2 regions of the Acetobacterium sp. K1/6 genome follow, and region 2 is predicted to be linked to the other one. Evidence: predicted binding sites of a transcription regulator. Region 2 holds the regulator's gene; the other holds the start of a gene.
What was found. Region 2 encodes LexA, which represses DNA repair genes until DNA is damaged. Its sites were predicted from a motif close to CNAACANNTGTTNG; they were not measured.
Positions count from the first base shown of each region.

Region 1 (7,004 bases), on a different contig from region 2:
GTATACTAAGATGCGAAACGTGGCCGGAATCGGGCAGAGTGAAGCGCAAAAAGCAACTGATATGTTTAATAAATGTCAGTATTTGGATCAATTAACCCAGAACAAAGGGGTGGTCTTTGCCACCGGCACACCAATTTCAAACAGCATTACCGAATTATATACGATGATGCGCTATCTCCAGTACGACACCTTGATGGACATGGATTTAGGTCACTTTGATGCCTGGGCGTCGACCTATGCCGAAGCCATTACCGCCATTGAATTATCTCCGGAAGGAACCGGGTATCGATCCAAAACCCGTCTGGCCCGGTTTTATAATCTGCCGGAGCTGATGGCCGTTTTTAAGGAGGTGGCTGACATTCAAACCCCGGATATGCTAAAACTCCCGGTACCAAAAGCTATCTATGAAGATGTGGTGATTAAACCGTCCGATCAGCAGAAGGAGATGCTTATGGAGCTGGTTGAACGAGCCGAACGGGTCCGAAATAACCTGGTGGAACCCTATGAGGATAATATGCTGAAAATCACCAATGACGGACGCAAGCTGGCCCTGGATCAGCGACTGATTAACCCGCTGCTGCCCGATCCCGAGGAATCAAAGGTGAATAAGAGTGTCGAAAATATTGTTGCGGTCTGGCAGGACAGCATGGATCAGCGATCAGCTCAATTGGTATTTTGTGATTTATCCACGCCCAATAAGGATGGCCGTTTCAATGTCTATCAGGAGATTAAAAATAAAGCCGTTGCTAAAGGGATCCCGGAAGATGAGATTGCCTTTATTCATGATGCCGACACCGATGTGAAGAAAACGGCACTTTTTTCAAAGGTAAGAAGCGGATCCGTGCGGGTACTGATTGGATCAACGCCTAAAATGGGCGCTGGAACTAACGTCCAGGACAAGTTAATTGCCCTTCATCATCTGGATGTCCCGTGGAGACCAAGCGATATTGAGCAACAGGAGGGTCGCATCCTAAGACAGGGAAACGAAAATCCGGAAGTGAAGATTTTTCGTTATATCACCGAGCAAACTTTTGACAGCTACTCGTGGCAGTTGATCGAGAATAAACAGAAATTTATCGGTCAGATCATGACCAGCAAACTCCCAGGGAGATCCTGTGAGGATGTCGATGAGCAGGCATTATCCTATGCCGAAGTCAAAGCCCTGGCCACCGGCAATCCGCTCATTAAGGAGAAGATGGATCTGGATGTGAAGGTCACCAAGCTGAAGCTGATCAAGGCCAATTTTGTCAGCCAACGGTACCGTTTGGAGGACAATATCTTAAAAGCCTATCCAAGAGCTATCAGTATCCAAAGCGAGCAGAAAAAAGCTTTGACTGAGGATGTGAAGCTCTATGAGTCAAAACGGTCATCCAAGGATCATTTTGAAATGACCATCGGTAATGTTTTTCACACCGATAAGAAGGAAGCTGGTACCGCCATTCTGGAAGTGATTAAAAAGCTGAAAGACGATAAACCACGATTGATTGGCCAGTATGCCGGATTTAAAATGGCAGCCAAGTATGCCGGTTTCGATGGGGTTGATCTTTATCTAAAAAATCAGGCCACCCATACCGTCCATTTGGGTACCGATCCCCTTGGAAATATCACCCGCATCGATCATGTCCTGGAAAGCATCCCGGATCAGATAAAAAAATGCGAAATGAATATCCAGGATACCATGGAACGGCTGGAAAACGCCAGAGATGAGGTTAAAAAGCCTTTTCCCCAGGAGCAGGAACTAAACGACTACCTGCTTCGTTTAAACGAGTTAAATACGATTCTCAGCGTCGAAAAATCCGACCATTCCCAGGGAACCCCAGACAATGATGCAAGTATGGCGGATCATCTGGAGTATATGGAAATGTGTGCCATCGACGAAGGGGAATGGGAGCCAGAGCAATAATTTGAATCAAGCAATGATCTTAATAGAAAGGAATCGAAGAAACCGGATGGGAAAATCGACTAGTCAAGAAGTAGCAAAACCGTCAACCAGCTCCTGCATGAGCAAGCTGGTTGGATCCGATAGTAGAAGTAGAATCATTGAAATTCTTTGCAAGCTGAATATTTCTTTTCAATAACAAAGGGGTGTGTAGTAGTCGTGTGATTGCTGCACACCCTTTTTGTTGTGCTTAAAATTTGATTTAAGAAGGATCGGACAGATAAATAATGAGGGTGGGGACAACGTTAGACCACCGAAAACAGAAGCGTGGTGTGGTAGAGCCTAAATAATAAATCTATTCGGCCTTTTAATGTGCTGCTGCATTAGAATGTCGTCATTGGGGATGAGAACGTAAACCCAAGTAAAATAATCACGGTTCGGGGGAAACTTCGGGAGAGATTTTGGATTCGTTAAGGTGATAGTCACCTTTGTAGTTTGGACGAAGGATAATGAGAATCCAGTGGTCATGAAAAAACCACCTATCCAGCAGACTTTTTATTAAAGACGTAGAAATGACAAGCTTTATGCTTTTTTGCATTCAGGATTTCTACGCCCTTTTTTAGTGATTGAAAAAAAAATAAAAGTGTTTTGATCGCAATCACAAACTTTTCAACATGGGTACATATGGTAAATCTGTTTCCTCGGGAAACAGAAAACAATCAAGGAGGTTATTGATAAGAAAAATGAATCGCTGTGTTTAGACGTGTCAAAAAGGGGTTATTAGTAAGAATAACAGCCACAAAGGAGGTATATCAGTAAGAAAAGTGATGAAAATAATATGTTTCGACATTTGGATATAGACACGAATCGGGTTTAGGATGAAAAAAATTTTTGAGAGGTGAATTAGAAATGAGTTCAGTATTTGAAAGGTATGCGAATATTGTTAAAAATGAGTATGACTATTATCCGGTATTTCCACCGGATTATCCAATATCGCTGGGGGATTTTGGATCACTTGAAAATGGACGATTCAAAAGAAAAGGTAATATAAAAAAGTATGGTCTTAAAATAAAAAAATTGACCGGAGAAGGATTTGATAAAATTGATTTTAAACTAGATATAGATTTTAGTGCATCTTTGGCTCCCAGTGTGACTGTACCTGGCATGTTTGAAGCAAACCTAAAAATTGCTTTTGGCGATTCTTCAAATGTATTCTTTTCTTTTAATGAGTGCAAATCTTCTATAATCGATAATTATCTGGAATTAGAAAACAAAATTATTGAGCTATATAATAATAACGAATGGGATAAAAGTTATTATATCATTACCGAATACTTGGAAGTAGAAAGATCAACAGTTGTTCTGGCAGATAACAATGAATCTGAAATAGCTTTTGAAGTTGCCGTTCCGCTTGGTGCAAATATACCGATTCCTCAACTCAAAGCCGATTTTCTGGATGGCAAGATCAATGCAAATGAATCATACAGTTCTGGAATTTCAACAAAAATCATTGCTAAAACTGGACTTAAGCCATTGATCCAATTAGCACAGCTAACCGGAGGATTTTTTGTTCCACCCACATTAAAATCGGTTGATCAAGTAGAATTGGGCGATTCTTATGAATTTAAAACAAAGAATGCGAGTTTGAAGCTAGAGAAAATAAAAGCAGGTGATATTGAATAAATGATCTTAGGAATGCTTCTCTATGTTAATATTTTGTGAATTGAGTCAAGATGTTTTAGTTTTAATAGAAAGAAAGAAATTGTCAGGCGTGCTGCGGTAAAAACAGCACGTTTTTTTTGGTGAGCAAGTAACCACAGATTTGAAGCAGTTATTCATCGAATTTCGTTTCCTTGGGAAACAGGAGTACAATAAAAATCCGATTGTCAAAAAAGAATATTCATGAAAAATATCTTGACGATAGCTCATAAAAAGGTATATCATAAAAAGAACAAGCGTTCTATTCTTTAGTTGGTGTTTTAATGGGGGTGGTAAAAATTGGATCGTGTTATTCTGCATAGCGATATGAATTCGTTTTATGCAGCAGTGGAGTGTTTGTATAATCCGGAGATCAGAGATAAGCCGGTGGCCGTGGGCGGTAATCCGGAAAAACGCCATGGGATCATCCTGGCCAAGAATGAAAAAGCCAAGAAAGCCGGGGTCAAGACCGGCGAAGCCTTGTGGCAAGCCCGGGAAAAGTGCCCTGGTTTGGTAATCGTGGCACCAAATTATGAACGGTACCTCCGATATTCAAAGTTATCCAGGCAGATTTATAACCGCTACTCGGATCAGGTGGAGCCTTATGGTTTGGACGAAAGTTGGATCTCCGTCACGAATAGCGTTAAGGTTCATGGTAGCGGGGAAGAAATTGCCAGAAAAATCAGTCGTGAAATTCAAGACGAGCTGGGAGTGACGGTATCAATCGGAGTGTCCTGGAATAAGATTTTTGCCAAGTTTGGTTCTGACTATAAAAAACCCAATGCGATCACAGTAATTAATCGAGATAATTATAAGAAAATCGTCTGGGAGAAGCCAGCAGAAGATTTACTCTATGTTGGTCGATCCACCAAGAATAAACTCTTGAAATATGGGATTTATACAATCGGCCAATTAGCCGAGAGCAATTTGGATTTTCTGGTTCATGTGTTTGGAAAGATGGGGGTGGTTCTATGGCGGTTTGCCAATGGTCTTGATGATAGCCCGGTTAAGAGCTTTGATGAGCATTACAATGGCAATGAACGGCTGATTAAAAGCATTGGCAACAGTATTACGACACCCAGGGACTTAACCAATCTGAAGGACGTCAAGATCATCATTTATATGCTGACCGAAAGCGTGGCCATGCGTTTAAGGGAAACTGGCTGTTATTGTCAAACTGTGGCCATTCATGTTCGAAATAAAGAGCTTCACAGCTTTACCAGGCAAATGAAGCTCCAGAAGCCATCGGATCTGACCAATGAAATTGCCAGAGCAGCCATAGATCTGTTTGTAAGAAACTATGATTTCAGCTCGGACATCCGCTCCATGGGCGTGAGGGTTACAGACTTGGTACCGGATTCAACACCCATTCAACTGGATGTATTTGGCAATGAGGAATTACGGGTACGACAGGCAAGACTGGATGATACCGTGGATGGCTTGAAAAAACGCTTTGGTAATCTGGCGGTGCGACGGGCTGTTACGATTGACGATCCGATGGGGTGCCTGGATGCTAAGAAAGATCATGTTATCTATCCCATTTCATATTTTTAAAAGGAGTTATTTATGGCGGAGAAGAAATTTGTGCCGGTGATTGCAAAATTTGAAAAAGATGGAAAGATCATTCCGATGAAGATATTGTGGGAAGATGGTCGAGAGTTTGATATTGACTTTATCTTTGATATCCGGCCTAGATCGTCTTTGAAGGTCGGCGGACAGGGAACCCGGTATCTTTGTCGAATTAAAAATAAAGACGTCTATGTCTATTATGAAAAGCCAAAATGGTTTGTTGAAGGTAAGGAGCATTAGTTGCAGAATATATTTCATAATTTGACAAAACAGTTCATTAATCTTACAATGAAAACAATACCACAAAGGGGAGGTTCATTTGAAAAAGCTGATTATCAAAAAAGAACGAAATTTGTTATTGTTCAGCGATGTGATAAACGACTATCCTTTACTCAAAAAAAGACTGGAAAAACATACAACCATTGATGAGCAGATATTGAAAAAAGAAAAAGCGACCGAAGAAGAACTGAATATCTACCGGATGCGAAACGATATCGTGACCCAGGCCAAGAATGAATGGCAAATTGATACAAGCCGTAGTGTGGATCTGCTCCCGGACGATAAGAAAGTCACCTGTGAAGTGTGTGGAAGGCCCATTAAAAACGTATTTTATATCAAAAATTCAATCAATCAGAATTGTCTGAGAACTGGATCCGAATGCATCAGACATTTTGCGATTGCAGAAAAGCAACATCTAGATAACCTTTTAAAGAACGCCAAGCGTTTGAAGCGCCGGGAAGAAATCGAACACATTTTTCCAGGGATCGATTTTCGAATCTACCAGTGGTCAAATTTTATCGATGAACAGCCGATTATTATTAATGACACCCTGTCTAAGAAATATTTTGAGTTAGGGGATTTACTAAGTAGTATCTACGGTGCATTCCTGAAGCAAGAGAACAATAGTGATAAGGAATCAGAGGATGAGATCCGGCGAATCTTAAATGAATCAGATGAGCTAATAGAGGAAATTTTGAAATATGTGAAAAGTCATAAAGATGATGTTCTCTATCCACCAAGCCGGATTTATAGGCAGATGGAGCCACAGGCAGTTGTCTGGCTGAAACAGGATGGTTATATCACGCCCAGAACGCTGTTTCGGATCCGGGACGATGAAGTGGCTCAAAAGATCTTTGAAAAATATGATGCTTTTTTTAGGACAAATAGAATCACAATCCTTAATGTCAGCCCCAAGCAAGGCGTGGATTATCGGATCAAGCGTCAGGCAAATATCATCCTGACAGCGCCGTATGGCATTTTCTGTAAAAAGTATGGGGCCGAGATTCTAAGAGTAAATGATATAGAAACCATTGCTTCAGAACGGGACCTGGTGGGTGTCGGAAAGGTCATTGAGTACCGATCATTGGAATCACTGATTTATATCATGCAGGATCTGTACCTGAAGGAAAGCCCATATGCCATTGAGGAACTTTATTATGAATATAATGAAGTCTATTTTGTGGTAAATAACGGTTTAAGCCGTGAATATTTAAAGGTAGAGCTGCCAGGACTGGAAGCTATCGCAAGAGAAACGGTCTATTTCAAAGGGACTGAAAATAAAAAGAAGATTCATATGTTTCTAGACGAATGTCGCAAGAAACCAGGTAATGTCACGAGCCGGGCAGATTATCTGTTTATGAAAGAGCAGCGAGAAGCAAATAGTCGAAGATCCGGATTTTAAAAACCTGGTTCTTTCTTAATTTGTTTCCTCGGGAAACAAGATTAATAATATTTGTATGACAAGATTGTTTTAAAGAGTATTGACAATCCATTTATTCAGGAGTACAATTTATATGTAGATAGATTATCTATCTCAAATATTTGTCGCTACTCGACATGCGACTCATAAGAGATCGAG
Region 1 is NZ_JAXQGA010000022.1:46,301-53,304, forward strand. Features, by position in the region: gene U2P91_RS15455 (DEAD/DEAH box helicase family protein) at 1-1,903, shown strand, start outside; gene U2P91_RS15460 (hypothetical protein) at 2,789-3,562, shown strand; gene dinB (DNA polymerase IV) at 3,878-5,131, shown strand; gene U2P91_RS15470 (hypothetical protein) at 5,144-5,386, shown strand; gene U2P91_RS15475 (hypothetical protein) at 5,466-6,827, shown strand.
Region 1: dinB (DNA polymerase IV) is a predicted target of LexA. The motif match lies at 3,828-3,841, and genes of this name have one in related genera.

Region 2 (11,223 bases):
GGGCTGCTCACCGGTTCGGACATACTGACCCAAATGAAACCCCGGCTTGATAAAAATCCCTATGATTTACTCCTGCTGCCAGAAAATGCCCTGCGCAGCGGTACTTCTACCTTATTAGACGACTGGACCCTGGAAACGCTAGGCGAAGCCCTTAATGTGACCATCCACAGCATTCCGGTTCAGGGTGAAGACTTGCTGCAGGCATTATTAGACAAATAAAAAATGCAAATATAAAATTATTATTAGAAATGAAGTGAGGAAAAAAATGCCAAAGCCTATCGTTGCAGTGGTTGGCCGCCCGAATGTGGGAAAGTCAACCCTGTTTAATAAATTAGTTGGAGAACGAATTGCCATCGTCGAAGATACTCCTGGTGTAACAAGAGATCGGATCATCGCCGACGCCGAATGGCAAAACCACCATTTTACCCTGATTGACACCGGCGGGATCGAACCCCACACCAAAGATGATATTCTATTGCAAATGCGGGTCCAGGCGGAAATCGCCATTGATATGGCCGATCTGATTGTCCTGATGGTAGACGGTCGAGAAGGAATGACCGCCTCAGATTTGGAAGTTGCCAATATGATTAGGAAACATGACAAAGATGTTTTATTAGCTGTAAACAAGGTTGATAGCCAGGGTCTGGAAAACAACGCCTTTGAATTCTATAACCTGGGAATCGGAGAGCCAATGGCGATCTCGGCCGAACAAGGTTTGGGTCTAGGCGATTTTCTGGACGAGATCATTAACCATGTTAAGCATTACTATGACGAAGAAGAAACGGAAGATGAAAGGCTGCGAGTCGCTGTCATCGGTAAACCGAATGTCGGAAAATCGACCCTAATTAACAAGGTGCTGGGCGAAGAGCGGCTGATTGTCAGCGATATTCCAGGGACAACGAGGGATGCCGTAGATACTGGCGTCAGATACGACGGGGAAGACTATGTTTTAATTGATACCGCCGGATTACGTCGAAAGAAAAAAATCTACGAAGACATCGAACGTTACAGTATCGTTAGAGCTATTGCTGCCGTCGAACGGAGTCAGGTTGTACTGGTTCTGATAGACGGATCTCAGGGTGTTACCGAGCAGGATGCAAAAATTGCCGGGATTGCCCATAATCGGTCCAAGCCATCGATTATTATTGTCAATAAATGGGACGCCGTCGAAAAAGACAATAAAACCATGAAAAAGATGGAAGGGGATATTCGGGACGCACTTTCATTTATGGATTATGCGCCAATCATTTTTATCTCAGCCAAAACCGGACAACGACTGGGCAAAATATTTGAAACCATCGAATATGTAAAAGCACAAAGCGCCAAACGGATCACTACTGGTAAGGTCAATGAAGCACTAGCCGAATTTGTCATGATGAAGCAGCCGCCATCAAAACATGGCCGTCGACTAAAATTATACTATGCATCTCAGGTCGCCATTAATCCGCCGACATTTGTGGTGTTTGTCAATGATATGACCTTAGTCCATTTTTCATATCAGCGTTACCTTGAAAACAAGATTCGGGAAACCTTTGATTTCTTTGGAACACCGATTCGATTTTTTGTTCGGGAACGAACGGAATAAGATTAAAAACAGTTATTAATCTGAAGAGCGGGAATTTTGCAGCAGCTATGCAGAATTTTCGTTCTTTTTGGATCTGTAGTTATGGTCAGACCAGCTAAAGAGACTAAAATGTTTTGTCACGAAATGTAAGTTTCGTGACAAAACGAATAAAATGTGATAAACTAAGATCAATCTATTTTAGCCGCCTGGTTACCTTCATGAACTGTTCTGATCTTGTCTTTACGCACTACATAAATACCAAATAAATTTAGGAGTACTTGTCATGACACCCCCAACAAATAAAACTGATCGAATAATTTTAAAAAACGCATTGATTGATGAATTTCTGAATTATGTTTTGACCATTAAAGGTTATTCTGAAAAATCAGCTCAGGCTTACCGTTATGATCTGATCATCTTTTTTCGGTTTATTAAGCGTTATTTTGCGATGGTTCCCCAATCCCTAGACTTTGATGAGATTCCCATCGATGATGTCACGCTTGATGATTTAAAAGCAGTCAACCTGGGTATTCTTTATGCGTTTCTTTCCTATTCAAGTAAGGAGCGGCATAATTCCGACGCCGCCCGTAGCCGAAAGGTATCCTCACTCCGCTCGTTTTTTAATTATCTGTGTAATAAACAAAAATATTTTCTTCCCAACCCCGTGACAGAACTCGAAATGCCCAAGCTACCAGCTCGCCATGCCCGTTATCTGGAATGGGATGAAGCCGTGGATCTATTAAAAGGGATAACCGGTCGTCATAAAGAACGGGATTTTGCCATTGTTACGTTATTTCTTAATTGTGGAATGCGTCTTTCCGAACTCACTCAAATAAAAATAACGGACATCAAAAATGACGCCCTGCGGATCATTGGAAAAGGTAATAAAGAACGTACCGTCTTCTTAAACCATGCCTGTTTGAAAGCGATCAATCGATATCTTTTAGTCCGCCAGGAATCAGACTCCCCCCATTTGTTTCTCAGTCAGCAGAATACTCCTATCAGTAATCGGGCAGTTCAACATCTGGTAAAGAAACATCTGGCCAGTTGTGGACTCAATACGGACGAAATCAGTGTCCATAAGCTCAGACATACAGCGGCAACCCTGATGTTTCGCTATGGCAATGCGGATCTGCGCTCGGTTCAGGAAATTCTGGGACATCAAAATGTTTCAACAACGCAGATCTATACCCATATCAACGAAGAAACCCTTCGCGATACTCTCAATCAAAATCCCTTATCTCAATTTGAAAGTGATGACTAAGAGTATGATTTATAGAAAGAACTTACGTTTGTTTTTATTCTTAGGATATGTTATAATAAGTTATAAAAATTTGGAGGAATGCTAATGTACGAGGATTTAAACAGCAAACAGTTTGCAATATTAAAATTCATTGAAGCTCAAATGCGAGATAAGCGTTATCCCCCATCTGTACGGGAAATATGTGCCGCTGTTAATCTAAAATCGACCTCCACTGCTCACACTTACTTAAAAAAGCTGGAGGAACTGGGTTATATTAAACGGGATGCAACGAAAACCCGGGCCATCGAAGTTCTTCGTCACGATCCTAACGAAACAATATCAAGTTACTTCGATGAAAAAACAGTTGTTTCACTGCCAATTTTAGGTTGTGTAACAGCCGGAGCGCCAATTCTCGCGATTGAGAATATCACCGATGTTTTTCCGTTGCCCTTAGATTTTGCAGGAACAGATAGCGCGTTTATTCTTGAAGTTAAGGGGACCAGCATGATTGATGCCGGCATCCTTGATGGTGATAAAATTATCGTCAGAAAACAGGAAACGGCAAGTAATAGTGAAATTGTTGTGGTCCTTCTGCTTGAAGATAATGAAGCTACGGTAAAACGTATCTTTTATGAAGACACCAATAAAATCAGGCTCCAACCCGAAAATAAGACTATGGACCCCATTATCTGCAATGAAGAAGATATCAAAATTTTAGGTAAGGTTACCGGATTAATGCGTAAATTCTAAACAAAAAAAAGATGTTTTCACATCTTTTTTTTAATTGATAATCTTATTCTAATTTCATTTTGTCTTCAATATTTTTAAAAACGTCTTTTTCAATATGATTTTTGTTTGCTTTTACTAATTCAATCTGGCTTTCAAATAGTTGATTCTGCAAGTCTAAAATCGTTTTACGACTGGTTTCGCTTTCAATTTTACTTTGTCGCAAATGCTCACGGTATTGAGCCAGTAAATCATTTTTTTCGTCTAATTCTTTTTGTAGCAACTCTTTTTCTTCCGCCAGAGTCTCATATTTTCCTTTTTCTGCATCTAATAAGTCATTCGTTTTCTCAAGTTCATCTCGGACTAGTTTAATCTCGCCAATTTCCTTCGCTTTTACTTCTTCACTGGTACGAATTTCTTCTTCTGCAATAAAAAGTCGCTCAGTTATGTTCATACAGCCTAGAATTGCAATCCGAATGTGATTAGTAAAAGGATTAGCCGCCTTGACGCGTTCCAACTCGGCATTGACATAATCAGAGACAAGTTTGATATGCTCTTCGTTTCCCTTTGCCTTTAAATTAAATTCAGTATCTAATATGCGTAATTCCATTATTGTTTGTTCAGGCATTTTTTCCTCCTGCGAAATAAATTTCTAAGTGGTAAATTGTGTTCCACTCTATTATATGTAATAAACTTAAAAAACACAAATGATTTATCAATTAATAATTTTCGATCACTTGCATCAGTTTTGTGTTTTCGATGATCTGAAAGTTGATGTGCTTCTGAGTGATGTATTCAAATCCATCTCTTGATTGATCATAAACAACCGGGATGGAGTAAATCGGCTTCTTGTATTTGTTAGCGTAACTCAGCGTATGGATGGTTCCGCTACCCGGCGAAAAGTTAGAGACAATCACAAACTGACTGGTGCCACTTTGCAGGCGATCTCGTTCGACAAATTTATAAGGCTGAACCGTTTCATGGTGATTGTATTCTGAGATCAGGCAACCGCCATGATCACAAATCCTTTCTGCCAATTCTTTATTCGAACCCGGATAAAGCCGAACCAAACCTGAAGGCAAAAATGCCACTGTCTTTCCCCCGGCGGCCAGACAACCACGATGTCCATAACAATCTGATCCGGCGGCCAGGCCACTAATCACGACAAAATTATTTTCGGCAAGAATCTTACCGGCCTGAAAAGCAAAATCCGCTCCCAGTTGAGACGGCGTGCGACTACCGATAACCGCGGCCCGTTTGGGTTGATTTAAGATTTCAAGATCTCCGATATAATACAGTAAGATCGGATGATCATTAAAATCAAGACACACTGGAAAACCATCATCTAAATAGGATTTGCATTGAATCCCCAGCTCTTCGCATTCATCGACGAGCCGTTTGGCATCCGCAATGGCTTGCTCAATCTCAACTCGTCCGATTTGACTTGTAATAATATGAAAAGTTTGACCGATTTCCACCACCTCTCGGAATGAAAGAACCTGGGGCGAGGTAATAATTTCTAGCAGCAGCTTAATTTTCTGGCGTCCGACCCCTTTTAATTGTAAAAGGCCAATAATAATCTCATATATATGATTCATACCCGTAATTGCATTAATTATTCGCGAAGCTGAGCGTCAAATGATCGTTTGAGTTCGCAAATGATTTGATCGATCACCGGATTGATATCATTGTCGTTTAGCGTCCGTTCGCGATGTCTGAAGTTTAACGCATAGGCCAAACTCTTATAACCATCTGGTATTTGAGCCCCCGTATAGACATCAAATAATTCGATACTTTCGAAAATATCACCACTATTTTTGCGGATAATTGTTTCAACTGCAGTAGCCGGAATATCTGATTTCAATAAAATAGCCAAGTCCCTGTTTGATGCCGGAAATTTTGGTAAATCGATAAATTTATTAACCAGCGAAGAACAATTGTAAAGTGCCTCAAAAGACAACTGGCATACATAACACCGCTTTGGCAGTTCATAATTCTTGACGACAACAGGATGAATCTCACCGATTTCTCCTAATTTTACGCCATCTACGAAAACTTCAGCTTTTCGTCCGGGATGGAAGAAATCTGATCCGCCGGCAATAAATTCCGGATATTTGATTCCGCACTGCTTAAGTAATAGCTCGACAACTCCTTTTAAGTCAAAATAATCCTCATTACCATAGCTACTCATTACTAGTTTCTGTTCTTCTATGGGCAACTCCCCGGGATTAAAATTTTTGCGATAGGTATTTGCCAATTCAAAAAAACGACCAAACGGATTTTTTCGATTATAGTTTAGTGAAATCACTTCCAATTGATGTCCGATGAGGGTATGGCGCATAATACTGTTTTCTTCTCCCAATGGATTAATCAGCGGGATGAGGTTGTCTTCGAGCTGTGAATTCAGCCCTTGAAGGCGTTTTTCACTGGTGAAAGAGGATGTTAGTGTTTCATAATACCCCTGACCGACCAGGATGTTTTTAAGGGCGTCTTCAAATTTTTGAACTGGTGTTTTACCCCCTACCATGGTTTCGCCTCCCATAATGGTACCGGGGATCATATCGTAGCCAAAAATCCGGACCACTTCTTCAGCCAGATCTTCTTTAAGTTCAATATCCATCCGATAACTAGGAACCTCAACTGCCAGAATATGATCGTCGATTGATTCGACCTTAAAGAATAAACGGGCCAGTATTTTTGAAATTTCATCCTTTGAGAGCGAAATACCGACAAAGGCATTGAACCAATTAACATCCAGGATGACTTTTTTTAAGGATACAACACTCGGATAAACATCAATCAGCCCTTCAATGACTTCACAAGCGCCGATTTCTAAGAGTAAATGAGTTGCTCGCAGGGCGGCAATACCTGCTAATTCAGGATCAACGCCTTTTTCAAAACGTGACGATGCCTCGGTTCTAAGACCCAGTTGCTTGGCTGTTAAACGCACACTGCTTTTGTTAAAGTTGGCAGACTCCAGAACAATAAGGCTGGTTTTTTCAGTTATTTCTGAATTTTCTCCGCCCATTACACCGGCAATCGCCACCGGTTCCTTACCGTTTGTGATCATCAACATGGTTTTATCAATGGCCCGCTCTTGATCATCAAGAGTAATCATTTTTTTATCAGTCGTAGTTTTAATCACAATTTCCTTGGACTGGAGACTATGATAATCAAAGGCATGAAGTGGTTGGCCCAGTTCGAGCATTACGTAATTGGTGACGTCAACAATATTGTTAATTGGACGAACTCCGCTGTTTAGAAGCTTAATCTGCATCCACAGCGGTGATGCTTCAATTTTTTTTACCTTTAGCATCTTGGCTACATAACGAGGACAAGCCAGATCTTCAATCTTTACCGACAAATAATTAGCAATTTGATTTGAGCTTTCGATAGCAGAGTAAGTAGTAAAACCGGCCATCGGCAGATCCAGGGTTGCTGACGCCTCCCGGGCGATGCCGATGATGGACTGGCAGTCCGAGCGGTTAGCCGTCAATTCGACATCAATGATCACATCATCCAGCCACAGCAGTTCCCTGGCGTCCATTCCCAGGGGGGTATTTTCTGGGAGAATTAGAATCCCTTCCATGATTTCTTTGGAAAATAAATCGGTGTTCATACCGAGTTCTTCAATGGAGCAAAACATCCCGTGTGAAAGCAGTCCTCGAAAATCATTGGTACCGATTTTGGTGCCATTGGCAATCACAGCGCCATCAACAGCAATCGGAACGATCGCGCCTTCAAAGACGTTTTTAGCGGCCGTAATAATCACCCGTTCGTCAGTTCCCATATCCACCGTACAGACAATTAGCTTATCGGCATTGGGATGAGGTTCAATTTTGGTGATTTTTCCAGTAAAAATATTAATTACATTTTCAGCAACAACCGTTAATGTTTCGACTTTTGTACCCGACATGGTCAGAGCCTCGCCAAAATCATAAGGGGGTATTTTTATATCAACAAATTCTTTTAACCAATTCAGTGAAACGAGCATGTTATAGTTCCTCCTATTTAAATTGCGCTAAAAAACGCAAGTCATTTTCAAATAATAAACGCAGATCGTTAATGCCATATTTGATCATCGTTATTCGATCCAGTCCCATCCCAAAGGCAAAGCCACTGTACTGCTCGGGATCAATGCCACAGAACCGCAAAACGTTGGGGTGAACCATGCCGCAGCCAAGAATCTCAATCCAACCGGTGTTGCTACAAACCTTGCAGCCGACACCACCGCATTTAAAGCAGGTGACATCCATCTCCGCGCTTGGTTCGGTGAAATAAAACTGGTGGGGCCGGAATTTTGTCTTGGTCTGTTCGCCAAAGAGTTTTTTAGCAAATAAATCCAGGGTTCCTTTGAGATCGCTCATGGTAATCCCTTTGTCGATGACCAAACCTTCCATTTGATGGAAAACTGGCGAATGGGTGGCATCTATTTCGTCGCTACGATAAACTCGGCCTGGTGAGATAACCCGCAATGGTGGCTTCTGCTGCTGCATAACCCGTACCTGTACTGGTGAGGTCTGGGTTCGCAGGACAATCTCGTCCTCATAATAAAAAGTATCCTGCAAGTCTCTAGCGGAGTGATCCTGAGGAACATTGAGGTAGTCAAAATTATATTTAGCCCATTCAATTTCCGGACCTTCGGCAATGGAAAATCCCATCCCCAGAAAGATTTCCTTGAGTTCATTAACGGTTGTGGTAAGCGGGTGAAGATTTCCGACTTGATGCTTTTTTCCCGGCAGGGACACATCGATGCTTTCTTCTTTGATCTGAGCTTCGATTTCCTTTTGTTCAAGCGACTGCTTCTGGGCTGAAATATTATTCTCAATTTCTTCCCGTATTTCATTGGCCAATTTTCCAATTATTGGACGCTCTTCGTTGGAAAGCTTACCCATTCCCTTAAGGGCGATGGTCAGTGCCCCTTTTTTGCCCAAGTACTTTATTCTCACATTATCCAACGTTTTTAATTCTTCAACAGCATTAAGATCAGCCAAACAGCGATCTCTTAGTTGTTTGAGTTCTAACTCCATTTTATTCTCCCTTTTTTATCTTATTAAGTGTTCTTTTTTAATCATTTAACTAAAAAAATCGTCCTTCTAAAAAGGACGAAATTATTCCGCGGTACCACCTTAAATTAATACTCTATGTATTCACTCAAAATTTTAACGCAATTAACGTTAGAAGCTAAAGGTCATCAAAAGATGACGTTCACGTCTAAAACTCCAGAGGGAACTTCAATAAATTTAAACACAAAATCTCTCAGCCTGGGATTTATTCTCTGTAAAATTCAATATTTATTTACTCGCTCTATCATTGTTGATAATTTATTTAGTTTTTGTTTAATGCTGTTCTGAAAATAATCTATTTAAAATCTCTGATCAGGTCATACATGATGATCCCTGCTGCGGTTGCAACATTAAGCGACTCGGCCTGTCCCCAAATAGGAATTTTAAGTAAAACGTCACAGCACTCACTCATCTTATCCGACATCCCCCTGGACTCATTTCCCATAATAATAGCAAACGATTCGGTAAGGGGTTCGCGCTCCCATATGGAACTACCAGTTAAAGAGGTACCAATGATGGTGACTAGCTGCTCTTTTAAGTGTTTTACATAAACTGGCAACGATTCAACTTGATAAATCGGCAGGTGAAAGATTGAACCCATGGAACCCCGAAGTACTTTCTCGTTATAAATATCTGCTGTTTTATTCGATGTTACAACACAGTCAAAGCCAGCCGCATCAGCAGTTCTGATAATGCTACCAACATTGTAGGGATCCTGAACATCTTCTAATAAAATAGATCGTTTAAAGATGCCTGGCTGGACACTCATTTTTGGTAACGTACAGATTATCCCTTCCGGTTTTTGCAAGTTGGAAACGGATGTTAGAATTGAAGCCGCAACAATTGCGATGGGCACACCATTATCGACCAGCTCTATCATACTTTCGTTGAACAAGGCATCATTTGTTTTTAGCCATTCACTTGTCATAAATACTTGTTTAAATTGCAATCTTTTTTTGACGGCTTCTTGAAACAATTTGGTTCCCTCAATTACAAAGGCCCCTTCCGCATCTCTAAAAGATTTACTGCTGAGTTTCCGTAAATATTTAATTTGCTCATTATTTTTTGAAGTGATTTCTAAAAACATTGCTAATGATCTTTTCGGGATAGTTTATTGATCTCATTAATGGATCGATTTTCACCCATAACAATCAGTTTGTCGCCAGGATGAATAAGATCACTTGCCAAGGGCGAAGCATTTAATACATCGAGAGTACGAATGGCAATCACATTTAATCCGTGTTTTTCTCTCAAGTTCAGTTGCTCCAATGTTTTTCCTTCCCAGACATGGAGCGACTCCACTTCAACAATGGAATGATTAGTATCCAGCTCTAAAATGTCGATAAAATCGCCAGAAAAAAGATTGTGCGCAACCCGTTCACCCATATCACGTTCAGGGGAAAATACTTTTTTAACCCCTAATTTAAGCAGTACTTTTTCATGCTGAGCATTATTTGCTTTCCCATAAATCTCGCTGATCCCCAACTCCTGAGCATTGACAATGCCCATGATGCTGCTGTTAATATCAGAAGTGATGGATACAACAACAGCATCTACATTTTTCAAACCAATCGACTTCAGCGCATTGATATCGGTCACGTCGGCCTGTACCGCATAGGTTACCAAATTCGCGATGTTTTGAATCTTTTCTTCGTCTTTATCAACAACAACAACATTACAGCCCAACTCACTAAGAGTGATGGCAAGTGCTTCACCAAAACGCCCTAAACCAAGGACTGCAAACTGCTTTTCTTTCAATTAATACTCCTCCTCTAGCCAATCATAATATTGCCTTCAGGCAATTTAAAATTACCCACGTTTTCCCGGGCTCGTTTTTCACTTCGTGATATAGCATAGGCTACCGTCAGAGGACCTAGCCGACCAACAAACATGGTAATACTGATGGCTATTTTCCCAGCAATAGATAAATGTGGGGTCAATCCCGTCGTTAACCCAACCGTACCAAATGCAGAAAGCACTTCAAAAACGATTGTTTCAAAAGAAGCTTCGGGTTCAGTACATAATAACACAAAAATCATCAGGATGACAATAGCGAAAGCAATGACAATTACTGAAATTGCCCGGCGAATAGCTGGACCTAAAATGCTTCGTTTAAAAATAGAAACATCTTTTTTACCATGCAGCACTGAGGCAACAGTCATAATAATAATGGCAAATGTGGATGTTTTAACGCCCCCACCAGTAGATCCTGGTGATGCACCGATAAACATAAAGAGCATGGTTAAAAAAAGTGAGGGCGGCGTCAACGCTGCTGTATTGATAGTATTATATCCAGCAGTTCGCGGTGTTATGGACTGAAAAAAAGCAGCCAAAAATTTTTCTGGAAGGGATAAGCTTCCCATGGTTTGAGGGTTATTATATTCAAATATAAAAAAGAAGACAAACCCAACAATCAGTAAAACACCTGTAACGGTTAATACCAGTTTAGCATGCATACTCATCTTTTCAAACTTGCGCACATTAATCAAATCACTGGTAACAGCAAAACCTAATCCACCTAAGATAACAAGACCACCAATAACAAAATTAATAATAAAATTCCCCGCATATTTTGTTAAACTCGAATAGTTCCCAAACAGATCGAAACCGGCATTGCAAAAAGC
Region 2 is NZ_JAXQGA010000005.1:120,737-131,959, reverse strand. Features, by position in the region: gene U2P91_RS06130 (DUF512 domain-containing protein) at 1-219, shown strand, start outside; gene der (ribosome biogenesis GTPase Der) at 266-1,585, shown strand; gene U2P91_RS06120 (tyrosine recombinase XerC) at 1,848-2,828, shown strand; gene lexA (transcriptional repressor LexA) at 2,913-3,557, shown strand; gene zapA (cell division protein ZapA) at 3,601-4,161, opposite strand; gene U2P91_RS06105 (DNA-processing protein DprA) at 4,253-5,131, opposite strand; gene pheT (phenylalanine--tRNA ligase subunit beta) at 5,149-7,527, opposite strand; gene pheS (phenylalanine--tRNA ligase subunit alpha) at 7,541-8,563, opposite strand; T-box leader at 8,632-8,856, opposite strand; gene U2P91_RS06090 (TrmH family RNA methyltransferase) at 8,895-9,686, opposite strand; gene U2P91_RS06085 (potassium channel family protein) at 9,689-10,357, opposite strand; gene U2P91_RS06080 (TrkH family potassium uptake protein) at 10,372-11,223, opposite strand, start outside.